Linked DNA regions of Parasedimentitalea psychrophila. The protein of the gene in region 2 binds, or shares a complex with, the protein of the main gene of each other region. Links are inferred from orthologs where the notes say so. Each region holds a gene or a part of one and is shown on either strand. Other genes may lie near its edges.

Evidence for each region.
Region 1: the proteins of eno (region 2) and QPJ95_RS16345 are in contact, whole or in part, in a solved structure (PDB 2FYM), measured with the Escherichia coli proteins. The link is inferred for Parasedimentitalea psychrophila from one-to-one orthologs.

What each region holds. Positions count from the first base shown.
Region 1 is NZ_CP127247.1:3,351,469-3,360,510, reverse strand. The notes cover bases 3,693-7,301. They hold QPJ95_RS16345 (Rne/Rng family ribonuclease), read right to left. Parts: upstream 6,935-7,301; coding sequence 3,893-6,934; downstream 3,693-3,892. Also shown: QPJ95_RS16365 (cytochrome P450), read right to left, coding at 1-1,249; QPJ95_RS16360 (hypothetical protein), read right to left, coding at 1,246-2,505; QPJ95_RS16355 (cytochrome c biogenesis CcdA family protein), read right to left, coding at 2,606-3,358; QPJ95_RS16350 (sulfurtransferase TusA family protein), read left to right, coding at 3,452-3,685; QPJ95_RS16340 (sigma-54-dependent transcriptional regulator), read right to left, coding at 7,500-8,834; QPJ95_RS16335 (sensor histidine kinase), read right to left, coding at 8,862-9,042. UniProt on the Escherichia coli protein: Endoribonuclease that plays a central role in RNA processing and decay. Required for the maturation of 5S and 16S rRNAs and the majority of tRNAs. Also involved in the degradation of most mRNAs.
Region 2 is NZ_CP127247.1:4,650,245-4,658,509, forward strand. The notes cover bases 1,691-4,522. They hold eno (phosphopyruvate hydratase), read right to left. Parts: upstream 3,830-4,522; coding sequence 2,552-3,829; downstream 1,691-2,551. Other genes in these bases: QPJ95_RS22465 (MBL fold metallo-hydrolase), read right to left, coding at 1,691-2,396; QPJ95_RS22475 (DMT family transporter), read right to left, coding at 4,002-4,522. Outside these bases: QPJ95_RS22455 (hypothetical protein), read right to left, coding at 1-517; rpsU (30S ribosomal protein S21), read right to left, coding at 1,201-1,401; more of QPJ95_RS22465, read right to left, coding at 1,563-1,690; more of QPJ95_RS22475, read right to left, coding at 4,523-4,886; QPJ95_RS22480 (isocitrate lyase/PEP mutase family protein), read left to right, coding at 5,088-5,927; QPJ95_RS22485 (Fur family transcriptional regulator), read right to left, coding at 6,018-6,431; QPJ95_RS22490 (DEAD/DEAH box helicase), read left to right, coding at 6,797-8,104; QPJ95_RS22495 (endonuclease/exonuclease/phosphatase family protein), read right to left, coding at 8,176-8,265. UniProt on the Escherichia coli protein: Catalyzes the reversible conversion of 2-phosphoglycerate (2-PG) into phosphoenolpyruvate (PEP). It is essential for the degradation of carbohydrates via glycolysis.

The DNA.
Region 1 (9,042 bases), 1.3 Mb from region 2 along the record:
CGCGCAGCAGCATCGACAGGATCAATGGACCCTCAACCATGGCAAACCCGGCACCAGGGCAAACCCGGGTGCCGGTTGAGAACGGAATAAAGGCTTCGCGTTGACAGGTTTTTCCGTTCTCAGTTGCCCAACGGCCGGGATCAAATCCATCCGGGTTGTCCCACAACCGGTCATGCCGGTGAAGGTGCCAGGGACTGACCACAAGTTGCGATCCCACTGGCACATCCCTGTCACGAAACTGCTCAGGGCAGGTTGCCTGACGCACCATCATCGGAACCGGAGGATACAGCCGCAGCGCCTCGCGGAACACATCCCGACTGGTCCGCAGTTTCGACATCACCGCAAATGACTGCTCCTCCAAGGCCGCCGCCTCGGCAGCCACACGATCCTGCCACTCCGGGTAAAGCGCCATCAAATACAAGGTCCAGGCCAGCGCCGAGGCGCTGGTCTCGTGTCCGGCCAGAAAGAAAATCGCCACCTGATCAACCATTTCCTCGGTGTTGAACTGCTGCCCTGTTACCGGATCAGTGGTGGTCATGATTTTGGTCGCCAAATCGTCCGGTGCATCGCCGGCCTCAATTGCCCGCATTCGATCATTGGTCAACTGAGTGATCAGCCTGCGAATCTCCGCCGCATCCCGTTTGGTCGATGACTTGAAGAACCGCGGCATCCAGCCTGGCATTGGAATAAAGGCGGCCAAATTCAGGATTGGTTGGCTGCGCTGGTAATCCCGAAACCGGGTGAACACCTGAGCCGCGACCTCATGTTCGATGGGGATCGAAAACAGCGCCCGAAATATTACATCTGCGGCCACGTGGCTGGTCTGGGCTTCGATCTCGATGGGCCTGTCCAACTGCCCTTGCAGCCGTTCAACCGCCGCCTCTGCCGCGTCCCACATGGCTGGAAAGCTATCCTTAAGTCGCCCGCCTTCAAAGGCCGGATCAATGATCCGGCGCTGACGCTTCCAGATCTCCCCGTTGGTCAGAAAGACCGAATTCCCCAGCAATGGCCGCAACCCTTCGGCAATACGATTGGATTTGGGAAAATCATCGGGGCGGTTTTTAAGCACCTCTTTCACCAAGTCAGGCTGGTTGATCAGGAATGAGCGAAAGAACGGCGTGCGGAACTCGGCCATCCAGGCGTGATACAGCCGTGCGGGCTGCGCCGACAGGATGTCCTGGCGAAACAGGCGGAGATAGCGCCACAACGAGACTTTCCCCGGTCGGGACGGCGGTTTGGGCGGCATCATAGCGGCGCCACCGCGGTATATTTGGACACTGTTTCATCAATACGCGACCGTGACGGCTGCCGCTCCCGATAGCGTTCCCGCAGTGTCAGCGGACCGGCGGTGATTTGAAAATAATCATAGTCTCCTGGCCGATCAAAGGCGCAGAGATACTGGAAATGCAGCCGAAAAAACCGCCAGCGCAACTCGGCCCAGCGTTGCGGGCTTAAGGTCTGGGTGAAAGCCGCCGAAAACACCAGCGGCCAGCGTTTCGCCGCCGAGGCCAGCCCACTGACGCTGACCGGGTCACAGAGCGCAAAGGCACAGCCATCGCTGGGTGCGGTGACATCAACCCAGGCCAGTTCATCGCTCTGCGACAGGAATTTCAGATCCGCACGCAGCCGGTAGGCCTTTGGTAGAAAAGAGACCATTGGCACCACCTGCCCCAGGCTCAGGAAACTCAGCGGCGGATGATTGTCCGCCAGCCCGCCACGGATCAGGTCAGACAGCACCGACACCGCAATATGCGCCCCCGAGGAATGTCCAACCACCAGGACCTCGTCCATCGTATCATCCGCCAGAGCATCCCGTATCAGTGTCGTGAACTCTGCCATCCGGCCTTCCAAAGCAGACGAATACGCCCCCCTGGAGGAGGCTGAATAGGCGTAATCATGCATCAGGTAATAGGCAAAAAACTTGCCATCCATTTTCTTGAACCAGCGCATCAATACCATCCCGGCCAACAGCCCGAGACCGAGGCCAGCCATCCCAACAAAGGCTCCAAAGAGCAGGAAATGCTCGGCCAATGCAATCACCGCCCGGCCCACACCCCAGGTCACAAGAGCCGCCAACAGCGCCTGTACCAGCAACATGCCAATCGGATATAGCGCCGCAATAACAGGACCTTTTCGCAATCGCATCAAGCGGCGCAATGTTCCTGTTGATATATAGATCCAGGCCGTTCGCACCATTTGCAGGTAGGTCGCCAGGATCGAGCTCTCCATGCTGTCGCGGACGATATCAGACCACACCAGCACCTCAACATCGGTGGCCGTTTTGGCCTTGTCGATAGCGGATTGCACCTGCCACCCGTAGGGACCTGATTTCGAAGCTTTGGCGCTCAGGGCAATCTCATAGCCGGAAATTTCAGCCTGTGCCGCCGCCTCTTTACGATAGAGCTCGCGGTAGCGGCGCGGCGGAATAGGGTCGTAGCCGGGGATGTAAAACACCCGGCGCCGATGCACCTCTGTACGCTGTAGACTGTTCGCGACCCGACCCAATGCCCTGCCCTTAAAATGTGTTTACCGTAACCTAGCGGGTCATTCCGGCAAGAGTAAGACCCTGCATATAAAGTAAAAGGGGCCATCCGGCCCCCTTTATCTAACCAAGAAGGGCTAAAGCCGGAAAGGCTTCCAGCAGCCACCAGGAAAAGGTTGAGAACAACCCGGTCACCAGCATCACCCCCACCAGCAAAAGCAACCCACCCATCAGTTTTTCAATCAAACCCATGTGGCGTTTCATCTTGTTCATCAGCACCATCGAACGGCTGAGGAATATGGCAGCAAGCAGGAAGGGAACGCCAAGGCCAAGCGCATAAATACCCAGCAAAATGGTTCCCCGGGCAACCGAGGCCTCAGACGCTGCCAGCGACAAAATTGCCCCCAGTTGCGGGCCAATACAGGGCGTCCAGCCAAAGGCAAAGGCAAGGCCCAGTACATAGGCGCCAATCGCTGATCCACCGGACTGCCCCGCCTCCATTCGCATCTCACGATCCAGAATCGGAATACGGAAGACCGACAGGAAATGCAGCCCGAAGATGATCACCACCAAGCCCGAGACCTGCGCGAAGAGCTCTTGGTTTTGCAGGACAAAGGCGCCGAAAATCGACGCGGTAAAGCCCAGCAACAGGAACACAGTTGATAGGCCCATGATAAAAAATAACGCGGCCAGTATCGCCTTGCGGCGGGCCGCACCGGGGTTTTGCATATCTCCTATTGAAACGCCGCTCATATAGGCCAGATAGGGTGGCACGATGGGCAACACACAGGGGGAAAGGAAGCTGATCAAACCGGCGATCAGCGCGACGAGCATAGCAGGGATTAGGCCTGCATCGATGATTTCAATACCAAACATATAACTGCCTTACCCCACCTGATTTCAAAGGTCACGAGGACAGCTGGTCACATCCCTGTGGACAGGATGAATTTTCCGTCATATCTGACTGTTATGAGCGATATTAGTGAAATACTGGATGCCATTGGCCTGTTGTGCCCGCTGCCGGTCCTTAAACTGCGCAAGCGGCTGAAACCCCTACAACAGGGGGCGCTTCTGCAGCTGCTGGCAGACGATCCCGCAGCGGTGATCGACGTGCCGCATTTCTGCAATGAGAGCGGCCACACACTGCTGCAGATAACCGAGGCTGACGGCCATCAGATCTATCTGGTCCGCAAGGGCGGCTGAGCCCCAAGCGCGGCCTCTGCACCTATCCATTAATCTAAAAATAAGCTGGTGACATATCGGCTCCGGACATATGGCGGTTCTTCCGAAATCGCCTGATAATGTTTCGCACGCGAAACAACCTAACAGTGTCTCAACAAAAACAGTCACCCCAACTCGATGGCCGACAAATGAAAACGCCGGGGTTTCCCCCGGCGTTTCAAACTTGCTTTAGTTGCCCAGCGACCACCAGCCGCGGCGCTTTGGCTTGGGCGGCTGCTCCGGCTCAGGAGCGACCTCTTCAGCGGCAACCAGCTCCGGTTCTGCCACAGCCGGTTCGGGTGCGGCTTCGACAATTGTGTCTGCCTCAGCCGTTTCCGGTGCAGCAGTCTCAATCACCTCCGGTGCAGTCTCAATCACCTCCGGTGCAGTCTCTATCACCTCCGGTGCGGTCTCTGGCACGGGTTCGGCGACCACCTCAGCAACGGCCACAGGTTCTGCAGCCACCTCGGGTGTGGCAACCGCAACCGTCTCAGGCTCAGTCGTTTCCACCGCAGCCTCGGGCTGCTCAGCGGGTGCTGCTTCAGTGACGTCGGCAACAGCGGTTTCAACAGAAACCTCTGGTGCAGCTTCTGCCACTGGTTCTGCAACTACTGGCGTAGGCTCAGCTTCAGTCGCTGGCTGTTCAGCTGCAGCGGGTTCGTCCACGACAGCAACCTCGGCCGGAGCGTCAGTCGACGGAGTGGCTTCACCTTCGGCAGCTTCAACCTTGGACTTGTTGCCGCGCGACCGTGACCGCGACCGGGTGCGAGTCCGCTTTGGCTTTTTCTCGTCTTCGGCTGGCTGTTCGCCATCAGCTGTCACCTCGCCCGAGACAGCACCGTCTGCTTCGGAGACGGTTTCAGCAGCAACAGCGGCTTCAGCACTGTCATCCGAGCCATCTTCAGAGCCGTTTTCGGCGTCATCAGATTTGCCCGACCGACGCCGGCGACGACGCCGCTTGCGCTTGGGCTTGGTCTCAGATTCATCCGATGTTTCAGCCGCTTCAGTAGAGACTTCAGTGATCTCGACAACCACCTCTTCTTCTTCATCTTCAATGGCTTCAGCCTCGTCAGCATCCACTTGATCCATCAGCGATGTATCAACCGATACCACCGGAGCCGTCGCGACCGACACCGCACGGGTGGCTGTCTTGAACTTTTCCAATGTGAAGTCAGGGCTGATCAGATGCGGATCCCCTTCGATGCGAACCGACATACCATAGCGGGCTTCGATCTGGGCGATATGCTCGCGCTTTTGGTTCATCAGGAAGTTGGCAATGCTGACCGGGCAGCGCACCAGGACTTCGCGTGAGCGGTTGCGGGTGCCCTCTTCCTCGATCTGGCGCAGAATGGTCAGCGCCATATTATCGTCGGAGCGGATCAGACCAGTGCCGTGACACGAGGGGCACGGCTGAGTGGTGGCTTCGAGCATGCCGGGGCGCAGACGCTGGCGGCTCATCTCCATCAGGCCAAAGCCCGAAATGCGACCAATCTGAATACGGGCGCGGTCGGTTTTCAGCTTGTCCTTGATCTTTTTCTCAACGGCGGCGTTGTTCTTGCGCTCGTCCATGTCGATGAAATCAATGACGATCAGGCCAGCAAGGTCCCGCAGTCGCAACTGGCGGGCCACCTCTTCGGCGGCCTCCAGGTTGGTCTTGGTGGCGGTGTCCTCGATCGAGCCTTCTTTGGTGGCGCGGCCCGAGTTGACGTCGATGGCCACCAGGGCCTCGGTGACATCAATCACGATATAGCCACCGGATTTCAGCTGAACGGTCGGGTTGAACATGCCCCCCAGATAGCTTTCGACCTGATAACGGGCGAACAGCGGCAGGGTTTCATTATAGCGTTTCACGTTCTTGGCGTGCGACGGCATGATCATCTTCATGAAGTCTTTGGCGATGCGATAGCCGCGCTCACCCTCAACAAACACCTCGTCGATTTCGCGGTTATAAAGATCGCGGATCGAGCGTTTGATCAGATCGCCTTCTTCATAGATCTTGGCGGGCGCAATTGATTTCAGCGTCAGCTCGCGGATCTGTTCCCACAGCCGTTGCAGGTATTCATAATCGCGCTTGATCTCAGCCTTGGTGCGTTTGGCACCAGCGGTGCGCACAATAAGGCCCGCACCTGACGGCACGTCGATTTCGTTGGCGATCTCTTTCAGTTTTTTACGGTCAACAACATTGGTGATCTTGCGCGAGATACCACCACCGCGGGCGGTGTTGGGCATCAGCACGCAGTAGCGACCTGCCAGCGACAGATATGTGGTCAGAGCAGCGCCCTTGTTGCCACGCTCTTCTTTGACGACCTGAACCAGCAGAACCTGGCGAACTTTGATAACTTCCTGAATCTTGTAGCGGCGTGGACGTGGCTTGCGGCGCGGACGGATGTCCTCGCTGTCGTCTTCATCCGCAACCGATTCGATTGTGCTGTCTTTTGAGATGGCGTCCGCACGGTTGTCGTCGGCATCCGGCTCATCGTCGCCCGGCTCTTTTGCTTCGGTCGCGTCATCCTCTGCCACGGATGTCTCCGCAGCCGCATCCTGCACTACAGGTTGCTCCGAGGTGGTCTCATCTTCGGTCACTGTAGCTTCAGCAACAGGCGCAGCATCTTCAGCCACCGCGTCAACGGCACCTTCAGCGGCTTCGACCTGTGGTTCGGATTGCTCCTGAACAGGTTCTTCAACCGGGGTCTCTGCCACGGTCTCCATCGGAGAGCTGCCTTCGGACACACCAAGCACATCAGCCGAACCGGTGTCGGCCTCATCGCTGAGATCAATGGTTTCCATACCGGAAATTTCGGTCTGGGGGATTTCGACTTCTTTGGTCTCAACCGCATCCTTGGAGGCTACGTCTTCAGCCTTGGTACGGCTTCGCGACCGTGACCGGCGCGGTTTGGCAGGCTTGCTGTCTTCCTCGTCGTCCTTGGCGCGCATTGCCTCGGCATAGACGCGCTCTTCTTCCATCAGAGCTTGCCGGTCGGCGACCGGGATCTGGTAGTAATCGGGGTGAATTTCCGAAAACGCCAGAAAGCCATGACGATTGCCGCCATATTCAACAAAGGCTGCCTGCAGAGAGGGTTCGACCCGGGTTACTTTTGCCAGATAGATATTGCCAGCAAGCTGGCGTTTGTTCTCGGATTCAAAGTCGAACTCCTCAACCTTGTTTCCGTCGACCACCACAACCCGAGTTTCCTCGGCGTGGGTGGCATCAATAAGCATCTTCTTTGCCATGTTTCCTTAGTGCACCATGCCTGCGCGCGCACGCTCCGGCCGTTTCCGGGGGGGGCTGCGCGTTTTGGGTGATGTCTTGTCAGGGCGATATCTGACGGTGCGCGACAGAACATGGTCGCGGAAAGTGTTCCCGGCGGTCCTGTCTCTAAGCTCTGTGCCTGCGCGCGCGTCATCGCGGTTCTTCTCCGACAGGTGGGACTATCCCGATCCCTGCCCATTTCTTCCTGCCCTGAAAACATTCCAGCGCAGGCGCTAAACTACCCCGGATCCCCGGGGCCAATCGGTCTGTTCTCGCCTTCTCGGATCATACCGGACAAAGACGGAAAACAGCGAAACTCATTTGAAGTGACTCACCCCATATTGGTGGTAGTCACTTCCCAGCAGCATACTGCCTGTGGATAGGTAATGACAATGGACATCTGTCAAAGCCCCCGGGAAATTACACAATTTGGCGATCAATTCAGCCAAAGGGTAAAAAACAAGCGAATTTCTTCGCTTGTACGCCCGTGTTTCGGTGCTGTCAGCGAGACCCGCACCTTGTCAGTCGCCCTGTGGACAGCTCGCCTCAGAGATAGTCGGACCGTTGCAAACCATATTTGGCCATTTTTTCATTCAAAGTCCGGCGCGGCAGGCAGAGCTCTTCCATCACCGATGCGATCGAGCCCTTGTGGCGGCGCATTGTATTGTCGATCAACATCCGCTCAAAGGCTTCTACGTATTCCTTCAGCGGCTTGCCCTCGGTTGTCATCACCGGTTGCATTTCCTCGTGATCGGACATCAGGAGCGAGGCAATGGTCCCAGAGCCGCGCCGCGCCTGCAACACCGCCCGTTCGGCAATATTGATCAACTGGCGCACATTGCCCGGCCAGGGCGCCTGCAGCAATTGCGCCGCTTCTTGCGCCGAGACCTTGGGGGCCTCACAGCCGTATTCCTCGGAAAACTGTTCAGAGAGCCGCATAAACAGGGTCAGAATGTCCTCGCCGCGCTGCCGCAACGGCGGCACCGTGATACGCAATGCGGCCAGACGATAAAACAAATCCGGTCGCAAGGCATCCTCACAGGTCTTACCCGCCTCTTGCAGGTTTGAGATCGCAACGATGCGGGTTTCGCCTGGGGTGCCCTGCTCATTGATCACGCTGAGCAACTTGCCCTGCAAGGGCTCGGTCAGCGCATCAATATCTTCCAATACCAATGTGCCACCGCGCGCCTCTTCGATGGCCGGTAACAGCGAATCTTCCGGCATCATCGGTCCAAACAACCGTCTGGACAGCGCCTCCTCTTCCAGCGCCGCACAGCTGACCAATACAAACTTCTTACCGGCCCGGCTGCCAACAGCGTGCAAAGCATGCGCCACCAAAGTTTTACCAGTGCCCGTTTCCCCGTCGATCATCACGTGACCGTCGGCCTGGCCAAGGTCCAGAATATCCTCTTTCAACCGATCCATCACCGGACTGGCGCCGATCAGCTTTTTCATGATCTGGGTGCCATCCGACAGTTCACGGCGCAGCACCCGGTTGTCGAGCACCAGACGCCGGGCCCCGGTCGCTCGTTTGGCAAGCTCTGACATTCGGTCCGGGTTGAACGGTTTCTCAAGGAAATCAAAGGCCCCGACCCGCATCGCCTCCACCGCCATCGGCACATCGCCGTGACCGGTGATCATGATCACTGGCAGGGCGCTGTCGCTGCCCATCAATTTCTTCAGGAATTGCATCCCGTCCATGCCCGGCATTTTGATATCGGAAATCACAATGCCGGGGTAATCGGCGCTCAGCACCTTTAGCGCCTCTTCGGCGCTGGCAAATGTTTCTGTGTCATAGCCTGACAAGGCCAGCCACTGGCTGATCGACTGGCGCATATCCTGCTCGTCGTCGACAATCGCGATCTTCATGGCCTGGGCCATAATCTATCCTCCTCAAACTCGCCGCGTCTATTCAGCGGCTTCGACCCCGTCCACCAGGATCGGCAATTGCATTTCAAACACCGCGCCGCCGTTCTCGCCATTGCGGGCGGTCAGCCGTCCGCCAAGGTCGTTGACGATCCCGGACGAGATGGCAAGCCCAAGCCCAACCCCGTCTCCTGGCAGCTTGGTGGTATAAAAGGGCTCAAAC
Region 2 (8,265 bases):
GACTGAAATACAACGGCAATACGATCCTGAATGGATGTGTCAGGCTCCCCTGACCGGTCTTGAATGCCCCCCATAACATCAAACATTTTCCGTGCGCAGCGTCGGTCTGATCAGTCGATTGCGCAACAAAGAAAGACATCACGCCGTTAATGTTGATATAGGCGGCAGCCCCGGAAACCTCCTCCGCCTTTGCCTGAATGTCTTTCTTTATTGCAATCCAAGATGGGTCGAGAAGGATGCTCCTTTCGTTGGCAAGATATTCAAGAGCTGGCAGGGTGAGCTGACCAAATACGGATGCATCAATATCGTCTGACCCCTGCCCGTATTGGCACCCTCCGTGGTCAAGGGACCAGGCAAGGACACCGTGCGCTCTGGCCGTAGATCCCAATGGGTGAGAGCGGCGATATTGCCAATGGCTTTTCCTAAGACACCAGACAGCTGGCCCTTTGCTCCAGACGCCTGATGTGCGCCCTGCGCCTTTGTCTTCACATAGCCTTCCAAAAGCAGGTTGACGCACTCCTCCTGGCCTCGCAGCACCTGCCCCTCGGTTACCGCTACCAACCTAGGCGGAAAAACATCACTGCTGTTTTGGCCAAAACCGGGCGCCACGCCGAGATGTTTCCCAATATCTGTTTTGCCCGACCCGGTAGGAGCTTCGATAAAGGCAAAGCCGTATTCATAGATGGTGCCGGCGGCCTCATAGAGCCGTTCGGATTGGAACGCTGCAGGTTTTCGCCCTGTGGTTTGCGTGTTCTCAGAGACATCCCAAGGCTTGAAGTCAAGCAATTCGCCCCTTGCGCGCGCAAATCGACTTCATCACCAACGCTTAAACTTCGCTGTCCCAAGAAATACCTTTTGACCTGCTCGGGGAGAGGCCACCGCGAGTTTCGCATCTCGACGCTATTGTCAGCGTTGGAGCCAAAAGGCACTGGCGGCAAGGCAACAACCGATGGCCCTTCGCCCTCACAATCAACCTTGCCCCATATGTCGCGGGTCCCAATCGCCCCAGCCATCAAACGCCGCTGGGCTCTATAGCACGATGGTGTTTTGGCAATCCAGTTTTAGCCCGATACATAATGTGGATCGCAGCTATGGGTCGCCATTCGGGGTTGCCGACTGGCGACCCTGCGCAACAAAAAACCCCGCGGTCAATTGGCCGCGGGGGTTTTCAAACTCGTCAAAGCAACAGCGTGATTTACATCACCCTTCGCGCTCCAGTTTTTTACGCGCCAATTTACGGGCACGACGGATCGCTTCCGCCTTGTTGCGCGCTTTTTTCTCAGACGGTTTCTCGAAATGCTGCTTCAGCTTCATTTCACGGAACACGCCTTCGCGCTGTAGTTTTTTCTTCAAGGCCCGAAGGGCTTGATCGACATTGTTGTCGCGAACGCTAACCTGCATGTGGGTTTCGCCACCTTTTCTAAAATCCAGCTGCAATGATTTGCAATAACCCGCCCCGTATCAAGATGATAGTGTTTTGTCGAGTCCGATGTGACGCGAATTGCACCGGGTGCAGCAATCGAACCACGTCCGGCGCCGATCCGACAGAGCAAAATTGCCGCCTAGTTCAGCGCCCCGCTTTCTACCAGCCAATCCGCCATCCCGCGAATATTGAGATCCCGCCAGTTTTCATAATTCCCCCAATCGGCGTAGGCACTAGTATCAAGCGAGGCGACAATCTCTTCGACACTGCTGCCCTGTTTCAACTCTGCCGTCACCGCATCCCGCAGCCACTCGACATATTGACGGTTCTCGGTGGCGTCGACCTTGCCACCCAGGGCGCCGTGGCCCGGCACCAGCACATCAAATTCAAGCGTTTCAACCACCCGGATCTGATCAATGTAGCCGCCAATATCAGCCCCCGGGAAATTCTTGAATGGCAGCCGCTTGGGCGTCACAACATCAACGATGAATGCGACGTTTTCGGGACGGATGACCAGCGCCAGCATGTCGCTTCCATGACCAGAGCCCAGCGCGGTTATTTCAAAGCTATGATCGCCGGAGGTGAAATTGCTCACCTCAGAGACCTGCGTGTCGGGGGTCACCCCGTCAATCTCCTCTGGCCCATTGGCGCCGGCAAAGACAGTTGCCGTGTCAGCGAATATCGCCCCACCAGAGGCATGATCGCCATGGCTGTGGCTATAGACCAAATGGGTTATCGGCGCATCCGTCAGTTTCGAGATTTCACTCTTCAGCCAGGCTGCGGCCTCGGCGTTGATCGGATCGCTGACAATGACACCCTCATCGGTGATCACAAACACCGAGAAGTGGAAGTTGTTTTGAAATCGCCAGACATCACCTTTGACATTGGTAATCGCACGTTGTGTGTCCTGCGCAAATGCAGGACTGGCAGCAAAAGCGAAAATCGCGGCCGCGGTCAGTGTTTTGACAATCATGGCTTCTTCCCCTTCCGTATGGTTAGGGCAAGTTACCCCATCTCGGTCCGTTTCAGGATCGCAATGTTGTGATCGAAAATCCGGCTATGCTGATCTCGCACAAAAAACGCCCCAGACTTTCATCCGGGGCGTTAAAATTGGTCTGATCTGTTGGCTTAGCCCTTCAGGATCGAACGGCCCGCATATTCCGCGACCTCGCCCAGGGCCTCCTCGATACGGATCAGCTGGTTGTATTTTGCCAGCCGGTCCGACCGCGCCAGCGAGCCGGTTTTGATCTGACCACAGTTGGTCGCCACCGCCAGGTCGGCGATGGTGGCATCCTCGGTCTCGCCCGAGCGGTGCGACATCACATTGGTAAAGCCAGCCCGGTGCGCCATGTCGACCGCCTGCAGCGTTTCGGTCAGGGTGCCAATCTGGTTCACTTTCACCAGCATCGAGTTGGCGGATCCTTTGGCGATGCCATCCGCCAGACGTGTCGGGTTGGTCACAAACAGATCGTCGCCCACCAGCTGCACCTTGTCGCCAATGGCATCGGTCAGCGCCTTCCAGCCGTCCCAGTCATCTTCGGCCATGCCATCTTCGATAGAGATGATCGGGTAATCATTGGCCAGCGCCGCCAGATAGGCAACGTTTTCCTCGGAGGTCAGGGATTTCCCCTCCCCCGAAAGAACGTATTTGCCATCCTTGTAATATTCGGTCGCGGCGCAATCCAGCGCCAGATAGATCTCTTCACCCGGCTTATACCCGGCCTTCTCGATCGAACGCAGGATGAAATCCAGCGCTTCACGGGTCGAGGCGATATTGGGCGCAAAGCCCCCTTCGTCACCAATGCCGGTGGACAGGCCCGCCGCTGTCAGCTCTTTTTTCAGCGTGTGGAACACTTCCGAGCCCATGCGCACAGCTTCGCGGATATTTTCCGCAGCCACCGGCATGATCATGAATTCCTGAATATCGATCGGGTTGTCGGCATGTTCGCCGCCGTTGATGATGTTCATCATCGGCACCGGCAGAACTCGGGCCGAGGTGCCGCCGATATAGCGATACAGCGGCTGCGTTGTGAAATCAGCTGCGGCCTTGGCGACTGCCAGCGAGACACCCAGAATGGCATTGGCCCCCAGACGGCTTTTGTTGTCGGTGCCGTCCAGCTCGATCATCGCCATGTCAATCGACACCTGCTCGGTGGCATCAAAGCCAACCAGCATATCGGCGATCTCGCCATTGACCGCCGCCACCGCTTCCAGCACGCCCTTGCCCAGGTAGCGGCTCATGTCACCATCGCGCTTTTCAACCGCCTCATGCGCCCCGGTCGAGGCCCCCGAAGGCACCGCAGCGCGGCCCATGGTGCCGTCTTCCAGCATCACATCAACCTCAACCGTCGGGTTGCCCCGGCTGTCGAGAATTTCGCGGGCGTGGATGTCGATAATAATGCTCATCGGAATGTCCCTGACTATGGCTATTGCTTGCCAGCGTCATAGGTAGACAGCGGGCAAATGTAAACCTCAGGTGTTATCGCTAACACCCCCTTGCCCGTTCGCAGAGATCCGCAGAGCCCTCAGAAGCCCCACCTCATTGGATTGACCGGCAGGCGCCGTTATGTTTCGGTCCCTAGGCCGCAACCATCCCATTCGAACGTGCCAATCTGCGTTCGCGCAGAAAGGTATACAAGCCAGAGCCAATGATCAGCGAAGCCCCGGCCAGTGTCATCATATCGGGACGTTCATCAAACATCACCATGCCCGCAAGAATCGAAAATAACAGTCGCGAGTATCGAAAGGGCGTCACCGCCGAGGCATCCCCCACCCGCATGGCCACCACAATGCCGTAATAGCCCATAACCCCAAACACCACGCCGCCAAAGATCATCAGCGCCTGTGGGCTGCTCACCGCGCTCACCTCTCCGGGGACCAATACAAGCAGCAGTATTCCAGCCACGATAAGCGCCGCAAAGCCCTGAAAGCTTACAACAGTTGACGACACCGAGGAATCCACAAACCGGGTTAGAAGATCACGAGCAGCAATGGCAAACACCGACAAAAGCACCAGTATAGAAGCCGGCTCAAAGCCGTCAAAACCAGGGCGAATAATCAACAGCACTCCGATAAAGCCAACCGAAATGGCGCTCCAGCGGCGCCAGCCCACCTGTTCCTTCAGGAACACTGCAGCGGCCATGGTGATCACCAGTGGCAAGGCCTGAAACACCGCTGCCACAGTTGATATATCAACCAGCGCCAGCGCTGTTGCAAAACACATCGCACCAACAGCCTCAGCCAGGGTCCGCAGCACCGCCGCAGGTTTCCACGCCGCTCTCGCCAGTAAATTGTGCCCCTTGTACCAGGCCAGGGCCGCAAACACGCTACTGCTGCCAAGTCCCAGAAGAATCAGGATCTGTCCCACCGGCATATCCGCCGACAGATGTTTGATAAACATATCTTCCAGCGTAAAGGCGGCCATGGACGCGACCACCAGCAAGATACCGTTAAGATTGTTCATACGCGCATCTCCATCAGAGGGATCGCCAGCCTGTGCTGGCACAATCCGACCAGAGCAACGACATTTTCAGCAACCACGCTCGCCCATTCGCGACAATCCGACACAACCAACGCAACAAGTCGTGCCGCACTGCATCACAGATATTGATGCACGCCCGATGCTCCCATTAGTGCTAGGATCTATCTATTTAGGAGAAATTCAATGACATCATCCCTTCAAAAATACGAGACATTTCGCGATCTGCATGCCCGCCCCGGCGCATTTGTCATGCCCAACCCATGGACCGCTGGCAGCGCATTGATACTAGGCTCGCTGGGCTTCGAGGCCCTGGCAACAACCAGTGCAGGTCTGGCTTTTTCGATTGGCAAGCAGGATTCCGAAGGCGCCATCAGCCGCGATGAAATTCTGGCCAACGCCTGCGACATTGTCGCCGCCTGCGACCTGCCGGTCTCCGCAGACCTGGAAAATGGTTTTGGCGCTGCCGCCAAAGACTGCCAACAGACCATCCAGCAGGCGATGGATATCGGTCTGGTCGGCGGCTCAATCGAGGACACAACCGGCGACGCTGACCGGCCCATCTACGATTTTGATCTCGCCGTCGAGCGCATCCAGGCTGCGGCCGAAACATGCGCAGGCAAACCCTTCTTGCTAACCGCCCGCGCCGAAAACTTCATCTGTGGACGGCCGGACCTCGCGGACACCATCGCCCGCCTACAGGCCTTCAGCGACGCCGGAGCAGAGGTGTTATACGCCCCCGGCCTGCCGGACCTGGCCTCGATCGCAACCCTGTGCCGCAACCTGGACAAGCCGGTGAATGTGGTCATGGGCCTAGGCGGGCCAAACTGGTCGGTGAGCGACCTTGCAGATACCGGCGTCAAACGCATCAGCGTCGGCGGCTCTTTTGCCCGCGCCGCCCTGGGCGCCCTGGTAAGGGCGGCAAACGAGATCCTCGAACAGGGCACCTTCAGCTATGCGGATCAGGCCCTAAGCCACGCCGAGGCCAGCCGTTTCATGGCTCCGGGGACAGCCGGCAACAACTAACCACCCCCCTGGGGTTTCTTTTTGCCTAAAATACTCACTCCAAGCCCGGCGCAGGCAGGCGCCCCAACGATGAAACGACTCCCGGTTCTTTTACCTCTTGCGGATTGGCACCCCGTAGAGTTCCAGCTTATGGCCCTTCAGCTCATAGCCCAGCTTCTGGGCAATCTTTTCCTGCAACGCCTCGATGTCAGGATCCACAAATTCGATCACCTCACCGGAATTCATATCAATCAAATGGTCATGGTGCTCGCGCTCGGCATCCTCATAGCGGGCGCGGCCATCGCCGAACTCCAACCGCTCCAGTATACCAGCTTCCTCAAACAGCTTGACGGTCCGATAGACCGTCGCAATCGAGATACCGGCGTCCAGCGCACTGGCACGGGTATACAAGGCCTCCACATCCGGGTGGTCTACACTGTCCTGCAGGACGCGGGCAATGATCCGGCGTTGACCGGTCATACGCAGGCCCTTGGCCTCGCAGCGGGAAATGATTGTATCAGTCATCGGCATCCTCTGTGCGCTCACATTGCGCTTGGTTGCCCTGTGTAACGAAAGAACAAGCGCCCGAAAACCGGATATAATCACAGAATGCCGGTTGACAAATACCTTATCCACAGCCATTTGGCCCAACAGGTATCCCTCTCTGCCGCGTGAGCAGAGGCGTTCGGGCAATTTTGCCCCCTCCGAGACTCCGGTCTCCAGCGCCTACAGTGATATACCTGCGTTCCCAAAATCACGCGTGGGGCACGAGCAGACGACCGGCTCGCTGGCATACGGCCAGCTGCGCCCGAGGTCCCTGCCCCCAACTCGTCGCACAGGTTGCGACAAAACCGGCCGTTGCATCTGCAAAGGCTGCGAAAGGATATGACTTGAGCGAATTTTCTACAATGGGGCTTCCCGAGAAGCTTCTGGCCCGGATCGAAGCCATGGGCTTCAAAGACCCAACCCCGATTCAGTCGCACGCAATTCCGCATGCGTTGCAGGGCCGCGACGTGCTGGGCCTGGCCCAGACCGGCACCGGCAAAACCGCAGCCTTCGGGGTGCCGCTGATTGCTCAGATGATGCAGTATGAGCGTAAACCCGCTCCCAAGACCGTACGCGGTCTGGTTCTGGCGCCAACCCGTGAGTTGGCCAATCAGATCAGCCAGCAGATCAAAGGCCTGATGGATGGCTCATCGATGAGCGTCGGCCTGGTGGTTGGCGGCGTATCGATCAACCCGCAGATCCAGCGCATTGCCCGTGGCACCGACATTCTGGTCGCCACCCCCGGTCGTTTGCTGGACATTCTGGACCGCCGCGCCCTTAACCTTGGCTCCTGTGATTTCCTGGTGCTGGACGAAGCCGACCAGATGCTGGACATGGGCTTTATCCACGCCCTGCGCAAAATCGCCGCGCTGCTGCCCACCGAGCGCCAGACCATGCTGTTCTCGGCCACCATGCCAAAACAGATGAACGAGATCGCCGCTAGCTACCTCAAAAGCCCGATCCGGGTCGAAGTCTCGCCTCCGGGCAAGGCTGCCGACAAGGTCACCCAAGAGGTGCATTTCATCGCCAAGGCGGAAAAGACTTCGCTGCTGAAAGAGCTGCTGTCCAAGCACACAGACGAGCGTTCGCTGGTCTTTGGCCGCACCAAGCATGGCTCGGAAAAGCTGATGAAGACGCTGGAAAAGGCTGGTTTCTCGACAGCCTCGATCCACGGCAACAAAAGCCAGGGCCAGCGCGACCGGGCAATTGCGGCGTTTAAATCCGGTCAGATCAAAGTGCTGGTGGCCACCGATGTGGCGGCCCGCGGGCTGGATATTCCGGACGTCAAACACGTCTATAACTATGATCTGCCCAATGTGCCCGACGCCTATGTGCACCGCATCGGCCGCACCGCGCGGGCTGGCAAGGACGGCGCAGCGATTGCCTTCTGTTCTCCCGATGAAATGGGCGAATTGAAGGACATCCAAAAGGTTCTGGGCACCACCATTCCGGTGGCCTCGGGCACCCCTTGGGAAGTTCAGCCCGGCGCCAAGAAACCCAGTGGCGGTGGTGGCAACCGGCGTCGCGGCGGCGGCGGTGGCGGCGGTGGCCAGCGCAGATCTGCCGGCGGCGGTGACGGTGCCAAGCCCGGCGGTCAGAGTCGGCGGCGGCGCAGCGGTGGCGGCGGTGGCGGCAACCGGACCGCAGCTTAACTGCAGTGTGACCTCTGGTTAACCCAAAAACAATTCAAACCCCGCTCCGGTGCTCACCGGGGCGGGGTTTTTCATGCGCGACGCAGGTCAGCCCAGACCGGCAGATGATCCGAGGCAATATGGGCCGGGCGTTCGCTGTAAACCCCATGCGCCGCCACCTG